Regions from separate parts of the Methylocystis rosea genome, predicted to be linked through region 2. Evidence: predicted binding sites of a transcription regulator. Region 2 holds the regulator's gene; the other holds the start of a gene.
What was found. The regulator PhoB, encoded in region 2, activates phosphate uptake and scavenging genes when phosphate is short. The targets are predictions, from matches to a motif close to TGTCATNNANCTGTCAT.
Positions count from the first base shown of each region.

Region 1: the regulator PhoB is predicted to act here: its motif matches at 2,568-2,584, upstream of EHO51_RS16005 (UDP-2,3-diacylglucosamine diphosphatase).

Region 1 covers NZ_CP034086.1:3,305,487-3,309,697, forward strand. Annotated here, with positions in the region: gene glpK (glycerol kinase GlpK) at 1-258, opposite strand, end outside; gene EHO51_RS15985 (hypothetical protein) at 355-729, shown strand; gene EHO51_RS15990 ((2Fe-2S)-binding protein) at 1,028-1,264, shown strand; gene bfr (bacterioferritin) at 1,292-1,774, shown strand; gene EHO51_RS16000 (helix-turn-helix domain-containing protein) at 1,830-2,447, opposite strand; gene EHO51_RS16005 (UDP-2,3-diacylglucosamine diphosphatase) at 2,695-3,525, shown strand; gene EHO51_RS16010 (glycosyltransferase family 4 protein) at 3,525-4,211, shown strand, end outside.
Region 2 covers NZ_CP034086.1:2,857,720-2,861,930, forward strand. Annotated here, with positions in the region: gene EHO51_RS13795 (aspartate aminotransferase family protein) at 1-196, opposite strand, end outside; gene EHO51_RS13800 (GcrA family cell cycle regulator) at 609-1,127, shown strand; gene phoB (phosphate regulon transcriptional regulator PhoB) at 1,143-1,889, opposite strand; gene phoU (phosphate signaling complex protein PhoU) at 1,886-2,602, opposite strand; gene pstB (phosphate ABC transporter ATP-binding protein PstB) at 2,627-3,418, opposite strand; gene pstA (phosphate ABC transporter permease PstA) at 3,415-4,211, opposite strand, start outside.

The sequences.
Region 1 (4,211 bases), 450 kb from region 2:
GACCGTCGTCTCGCGCTGATTGGTGACGCCGACGGCCGAGAGGTCGCTGGCCGAGAGGTTGGCCTCGGCCAGCGCCGCTTGGATCACGCTCTGCGCATTGCGCCAAATCTCGGCCGCGTCATGTTCGACCCAGCCGGGGCGGGGATAGATTTGCCGGTGCTCGCGCTGCGCCTTAGCGACGATCCCGCCGACCTTGTCCATCAAGACAAAGCGGGTGCTCGTCGTGCCCTGATCGAGGGCGCCCAGGAGTTTGGACATTCATAACCCTCTGATGAACGGAAGTTTCAGCCTCGGTTCAGCGCATTCGCCGTAATTGGAAAACGGTTCCATCATTTCTCAAAAGGAGGATGCTCCATGAGATCGGCAGCCGTCAAAACCCTATCGGCGCCAGTCAAGCCGGCCTTCGCCGCGCTTCTCTTCGTTCTCGCTTCGAACGCATTCGCGCCAGAGGCTTCCGCGCTGCCGGGGATTGATCGCGCGCCCGCGGCTCAGCTCCGCCCCGGCGTCGAGAAGGCGCGCTGGGTGTGCGGACCCTACCGGTGCTGGTGGCAGCCTGGCTATGGCTGGGGCGGCGGCTACGGCTGGGGTGGTCCCCGCTGGGGCGGCGGCTATGGTTGGCGACGCCCAGGCTGGGGTGGACCAGGCTGGGGCGGACCGGGATGGGGTGGACCAGGGTGGGGCGGACGCGGCGGCTGGGGCGGCGGCGGCTGGGGACACCGTCACTGGTAGGAAAGATTTAACCCCAAGAAGCCCCGAGATCAGGAGCCGCGGACGTCGTTCGCGGCTCGTTTTTTTACACTTGCCGCGAGACCAATCCGTTCGAGATGTATTTGATAAACCGGCATGGTCCTTGCCAATCAGAGGTCATCGGCGCGGGTCTGTCCGAAAGGCGACACGCGAGAGTTGGCAAACGGAAGGAGATGTTGTAACCTACTGATACGAAAGGTAGTTTGCAATCTTTCCAAAGAAGGGAAATTTGCAACCTTTCCAGAAAGTAGTTTGCAACCTTTCCAAACTAGGCTAAGTAATGATCGTCTGTTCGTGCAACGTCCTGTCGGACCGCGATGTGCGCGATACGCTTGGGCCACGCGGTGACCGGCCTTCGGTTTCAGCTGTGTTCCGGCATATGGGCTGCGAGGCGAAATGCGGGCGCTGCGTGCGCAGCATTGTCGCCATCGTCGACCAGCACGCCGCGAGAGGATTGGATGAGTGCTCGGGGAGCGGCGATTGTGAAGGCTGTCGCGCCGACGAATTGGCGGCGTAAGTCTATTTTCATGGAAAGGATGCGGACATGCGCGGTGACGCGAAGGTCATCGACTATCTCAATCGCGGGTTGCGCGCAGAATTGACCGCGGTCAATCAATACTGGCTGCACTACCGCATATTCCACAATTGGGGTTTTCTCGAACTCGCCAAGAAATGGCGGGAAGAGTCGATCGAGGAGATGCGTCACGCGGATCATTTCGCCGAGCGTATCCTCTTCCTTGAGGGCTTCCCGAATATGCAGGTGCTCGATCCGCTGCGCATCGGCCAATCCGTCGAGGAGATCGTTAAGGCGGACCTCGAGACCGAGTTCGCCGCCCGCGAGCTGTATCTCGAAGCCGCGGCCTATTGTCTCTCGATCAATGATCGCGTTTCCGAGCAGCTTTTCGAAGGCGTGGTGAAGAGCGAGGAAAAGCACATCGACTTCCTCGAGACGCAGCTTGAGTTGATCAAGCAGCTCGGCGTCCAGCTTTACTCGCAAAAGCACGTCGGCGAGTTGCACTCCTCCTGACCGAGGGACACGCCATCCACCGCCGCAGAACGCTTCGCGCGTCCGCGGCGGCGGGTCATTCCATCACCGCCGCCTTCAGAATGCACACCATCGTCGCCTGCGCCGGCGTTTTGCCGAGGTTGCGGATAATGTGCGGCCGGTCGCAGCGATAGCGCAGGGTTTCCCCAGCCTTCACGCTGGACTTCGCTCCGGCGACCTCGACCTCAAGCTCGCCGTCGCGCACGGACAGGCTCTCGACCGAGCCGCGCTGATGCGCCTCGGATTCCAATACGCCTCCAGGCGCGGCGGCGAATTCATAGCACTGCAGCCACTCGACCGTCTTGATCCAGCCGATGATCTCGAGCCGGCATTTGCCGTCGTCGGAGACCAGGATGGGCGTGTCCGCTTTGCTGGTTTTCTCGAGGAAGGGTCCGTCTTCCGTCGTCTGCAATACCCGCTCGATCGAGACGTCGAGCGCCTGCGCGAGACGCCAGATGGTGGCGAGCGTGGGATTGGTTTCATTGCGCTCGATCTGGCTGATGATCGACTTGGCGACTCCAGATTGCGAAGAGAGTTCGGAAAGCGACAAATTATAGGCTTTCCGCAGCCGCTGCACGGTCGCGCCGAGCTGTCCAGAAAGCGCCAGCGCGCCCGCCTGCAACATTTTTTGCTTGTCCTGACCTTCGACGCCCATGATCTCCAGCGCTTCAGCTGCGCCCGTAGGTTTCAGAATCGATCGGCAAGATAGCCGACTGCGTTCGAAATATCGAACAGCGAACCCCCGCGCTTGCGCCTGCTCGAGCCGAGACGGCCATGTCATCTGGCTGTGATGCGAATCTGGTCAATCAGGCCAAGCGGCGAAGGCGAGAGGCGGACAGCTCATGCTCGACAGAAACGCCAGGGTGAATGTCTCCCAAGCGGTGCGCTCCAACACAGCGCAGATGTCGGATCCGGCAAGTGAATATGCAGTGAAGCGCTATCGGACGCTGTTTTTGTCCGATCTGCATCTGGGCGCACGCGGCGCCCAGGCTGAACTGCTGGTCGATTTCCTCAAACATAACGACGCCGACACGTTCTATCTTGTCGGCGACATCGTCGACGGCTGGCGGCTGAAAAACGGCTGGTATTGGCCGCAGGCGCATAACGACGTGATTCAAAAGCTGTTGCGCAAGGCTCGTAAGGGCGCGCATGTCATCTACGTGCCGGGCAATCACGACGAATTCGCCCGCGAATACACCGGCCTCAACTTCGGCGGCGTCGATGTCGTCGACCACGCGCTGCATGAAACCGCCGACGGCAAGACCATGCTGGTCATCCACGGCGATCAGTTCGACATCGTCGTGCGCAACGCCCGCTGGCTCGCCTTCTTCGGCGACTGGGCCTATGATTTTGCGATCGTCGTCAACACCTGGTTCAACCGTGCGCGCCGCATGTTCGGCGTCGGCTATTGGTCGCTTTCCGCCTGGGCGAAGCTGAAGGTCAAGAACGCCGTCAATTTCATCGGCGATTTCGAGAACGCCCTCGCGTCCGAGGCGGCCCGCCGCAACGTTGACGGCGTGATCTGCGGACATATCCATCACGCGACGATCAAGACGATCAGCGGCAAGCTCTACGTCAATACCGGAGACTTTGTCGAAAGCTGCACCGCGATCGCCGAACATGACGATGGCGCATTTGAGATTTTGCGGTGGCACAAGACGGCGGCTGAACGCGAGGCGGCCGACGCGGCCGAGCGCGCCAGGGCCTTGCCCGAGAGAGCGGCGGCGGCTTGATGCGAATATTGGTTGCGACGGACGCCTGGCGTCCGCAGGTCAATGGCGTCGTCCGATCGCTGGAGACCATGGCGCAGTCGGCGCGCGCGCTGGGCGCCGAGATCGACTTTTTGACCCCGCGCGACTTCAATTCGCTGCCCATGCCGACCTATCCGGAGATCGCGCTGGCGCTCGCTTCGCCGCGCGCCGTTCGCCGGCGGCTCGAAAATGGTTATGACCACGTCCATATTGCGACGGAAGGGCCGATCGGCCTTGTGACCCGCGCCGTCCTCTTGCGGGCGCGCCGCTCTTTCACCACGAGCTTCCACACGCGCTTCCCCGAATATATCCAGGCGCGTTTTGGGCTTCCCGTCGGGGTCGCTTATGCGGCGTTGCGCCGCTTCCATAACGCCGGCGCCGGCGTGATGGTGTCGACGCCAAGCCTGTCGCGCGAATTGTCGGAGCGGGGATTTCGGCGGGTCCTGCGCTGGTCGCGCGGCGTGGACCACGCGTTGTTTACCCCCGATGCGGCGACGCCGCTTCCCTATGAGCGGCCGATTTTCCTTTACGCCGGGCGCCTCGCCGTCGAGAAAAACATCGAGGCGTTTTTGTCGCTCGATCTGCCGGGCACGAAGCTTGTCGCCGGCGACGGACCGGCGCGCGCGGGGCTCGAAGCCAAATTTCCGCAGGCGAAATTCCTCGGCGTC
Region 2 (4,211 bases):
AGACATGCCACGGCTCTTCCGCCGCGCGCTTCAAAGTCTCGACGAGATGCGGGTGATTGTGGCCGAGCGACAGTACGGCGACGCCCGCGCTGAAGTCGAGATAGCGGTCGCCGTTTTCCGCAGTCAGCCACGCGCCTTCGCCATGTTTGAATGCGAGATCGGCGCGCGGATAGGTCGGATAAAGCGCTGACGTCAAAAGCCCTGCTCCATGCTCCCGTCGCTGGCTCCGGCCAGAGGAGGCTAAAAAAACAAAGCGCCGCCCGTTTAGGGCGGCAGTTCAGGACGGGATTTTATGCGCGCCGCCCGACGCGGTCAAATCCATGGCGCGGTTCGATATTGGCGTCAAAGCCAGCTGGCGCGGCCGCGCTAGGGTGAGTCCTGCGGGCAACAGTCTCGCCGAAAGCCTGTTGAGAACGCCAGCGCGCGCTTGCCAGCGCGACTCGCGCATGATTCAAAGTAAACAGAAAGTTTCTAGTCAGCGCCCGCGTAGTTCGTTTGGGCGTGTTCTCTCGAGTGTTGATGCGCATCACATCGCCGCAGGGCTTCAGACCTGCGCAGCGGTCGGAAGACATCCGATCCGCGCTCGACCCGAAAGAATGGAGAGCCTAATGTCATGGACCGACGAACGCGTCGAACTGCTCCGCAAGCTTTGGAGCGATGGTCTCAGCGCCAGCCAAGTGGCGGCGGAACTTGGACCGGGCATCACCCGCAACGCTGTGATCGGAAAGATCCATCGTCTGGGACTCGCCGAACGCGCCAAGACGGCGAGCGCGCAGCGGCCGCGCGTCGCCAAGGCCCCTCGCCCGACGCACCCGCGCATGAACGGCGTCTCGTCGCACGGCAATCTTGCGCTCGCTTTCGCGCCGCATGCGCTGGCGGCGCCGCGGCGTGCGCCTGAAGAAGAGGTCGTGATCCCGATATCGGAGCGCGTCACGCTCATGGAGCTCCGCGAATCCATGTGCCGCTGGCCGATGGGCGACCCCACGTCGGCGGAGTTCCGCTTCTGCGGCGGCAAGTCGACGATCGGCGGCGGCCCCTACTGCGCCTATCACGCGCGCGTCGCCTATCAGCCTGCGCAAGATCGCCGCCGCGCGCGCGATCAGTTCAGGGCGCAGCGTTACGCGTGAACCGCATCGGACACGTCACTCGTGTCCGAACGTTTCATCGAAAGAATAGCCCGCGCCGCGCACCGTGCGGATCGGATCCTTCTCGCGGCCGCGGATCAGCGCCTTGCGGAGCCGTCCGACATGGACGTCGACCGTACGCTCGTCGATCTCCGCCGACATGCCCCAAACACTGTCGAGCAGCTGCGCCCGCGTGAACACGCGTCCGGGCTTCTCCATAAAATATTCGAGCAGCCGGAATTCGGTCGGACCGAGGTGGATTTCGCGGCCGGATCGCCGCACGCGACGGGTGTCGCGGTCGAGGTCGATATCGCCGAGCGTGAGCCGTGAAGCGACGCGCTCGGGCCGCGCCCGGCGCAGCAGCGCGCGCACCCGCGCCATCAGCTCCGGAGTCGAAAACGGTTTGACGACATAATCATCGGCGCCGACCGAAAGGCCGCGCACGCGCTCGCCTTCCTCGCCGCGCGCGGTCAGCATGATCACCGGCATGTCTCGCGCGCTGTCCCGCGCCCGCAGGCGTCGGCAGATTTCAAGTCCGGAAACGCCCGGCAGCATCCAGTCGAGAATGACGAGATCGGGCGGCGACTCGGCGAGCCGCAGTTCGGCTTCATCGCCATTGTCGACATGTTCGACCTGATAGCCTTCCGCTTCAAGGTTATACACGAGCAGCGTCGCGAGCGACGTCTCGTCCTCGACGACGAGGATTCGCGGCGCCCGATCGCTTTTCCCAATCCGCTGTAGGACGGCGGACGTCACGTCGCTCATTGCGCCGCCTCGTCCTTCAGGCCGAAGTCGGGAACGCGCGTCTTCGGCCGCTCCGTGGGCATCGCCTCGCCGGTGACCAGATAAACGACCGTCTCCGAGATGTTGGTCGTGTGATCGCCGATCCGCTCCAGATTCTTCGAGCAGAACAGGAGATGCGTACAGAAGGAGATGTTGCGCGGGTCCTCCATCATGAAGGTGAGGAGATCGCGGAACACCGAATCCTCCAGCGCGTCGAGATCGGAATCGTTCTGCCAGACCGCGCGCGCCCGCTCGGTGTCGCGCAAGGCGTAGGCGTCCAACGAGTCCTTAAGCTGCATCGCGGCGATTTCATGCATCGACTTCAGACCGACGATCGCGCGCGGCACGCGCGCCTCCGACACGATCTTGAGCGTTCTCTTGGCGATGTTCTTGGCCAGATCGCCGACGCGCTCGATGTCGCCGGAAATGCGGATCGCGGCGATGCATTCACGCAGATCGACCGCAAGCGGCTGCCGGCGCGCGATGGTGAGAATGGCGTTCTCCTCGATTTCGCGCTGCAACGCGTCGAGACGAGGATCGCTGGAGACGACGCGGTGGGCGAGGTCGACGTCGAAGGTCGACAAAGCGTCCATCGCCTCCGCCAGCATTTTCTCCGCGACGCCGCCCATTTCAGCGATGCGGCGTCCCAGGGCTTCAAGGTCCCGGTCGTAGGATTTAACAATATGATCGCTCATGAGCGCCGTCCTTGAATCGCTGGTTTAGCCAAAACGGCCGGTGATGTAGTCGAGCGTGCGCTTCGCTTGGGGCTTGTTGAACACGTCGTCCGTCTCGCCGAATTCGACGAGCTCGCCGAGATACATGAACGCCGTGTAATCAGAGACGCGCACCGCCTGCTGCATGTTGTGGGTGACGATCGCTATGGTGTAGCGGCTGGCCAATTCGTCTATCAGCTCCTCGACCTTCGCCGTCGAAATCGGATCGAGCGCCGAACACGGCTCGTCGAACAGAATGATCTCCGGCTGCACCGCGACGCTGCGCGCGATGCAGAGTCGCTGCTGCTGTCCGCCTGACAGGCCCAGACCGCTGGTGTGAAGCTTGTCCTTGACCTCGTCCCAAAGAGCGGCGCCGCGCAGCGCGCCTTCGACGCGCGCGTCCATGTCGGCGCGCGGCAGTTTCTCGTATAGCCGAATGCCGAACGCGATGTTCTCATAGATCGACATTGGAAAGGGCGTCGGCTTTTGGAACACCATGCCGATGCGCGAGCGCAAGGCGTTAATGTCGACCGCCGGATCGAGAATATTCTCGCCGTCGAGCAGCACCTCTCCCTCGGCGCGCTGGCCGGGATAGAGATCATACATGCGGTTCAAGACGCGCAGCAGCGTGGACTTGCCGCAGCCCGAGGGGCCGATGAAGGATGTCACCTTATTAGCGTATAAGGGCATGGTGACGGCTTTGAGCGAATGCGACTCGCCGTAAAAGAAGTCGAGATTCCGCATTGAAACCTTGGTCAGCGGCGCCTTTACTTGAGCAATTTGAGCAGCGGCGTTCATTTCGAGTTCCTCCGCCCGGCGCTGAGCGCGCGGGCCGCGATCGAGAGAGCGAGAACAGCGACAGTGATGAGCAGCGCGCCGGTCCAAGCGAGCTGCTGCCAGTCCTTGTAGGGCGACAGGGCGAACTGAAAGATGACGACCGGCAGGCTCGCCATTGGGGCGGTGAGGTCGCTGCTCCAGAACTGATTGTTGAGCGCGGTGAAGAGCAGCGGCGCCGTCTCCCCCGAGACGCGCGCCACAGCGAGCAACACGCCGGTGATCAGTCCAGCCTTGGCGGCGCGATAGGCGACCTTGGCAACGACATGCGCACGGGGCGCGCCGAGCGCCGAAGCCGCCTCGCGCATCGAACCGGGCACAAGCAGCAGCATATCCTCGGTGGTTCGCACGACGACAGGGACGACCAACAGCGCCAGCGCCACGGCGCCCGAGATCGCCGAGAAGTGGCCCATCGGGTGAACGAGAATCTCATACACGAAGAGGCCGATGACGATCGATGGCGCGCTGAGCAGGATATCGTTGATGAAGCGCACGATCATCGTGAGCTTCGAATAGCGTCCGTATTCGGCCATATAAGTGCCGGCCAGCATGCCCAGCGGCGTGCCGATGGCGACGCCGATGATCGTCATGACAAGCGATCCGGCGATGGCGTTGAGAAGGCCGCCCTTGCTGCCGGGCGGCGGCGTCATCTCGGTGAAGACCGCCGGCGACAGGCCGCGCACGCCCTCATAAACGAGAGAGCCGAGGATCAAGGCCAGCCAGGAAAGGCCGAACACAGCGGCCACCCAGCACAGCG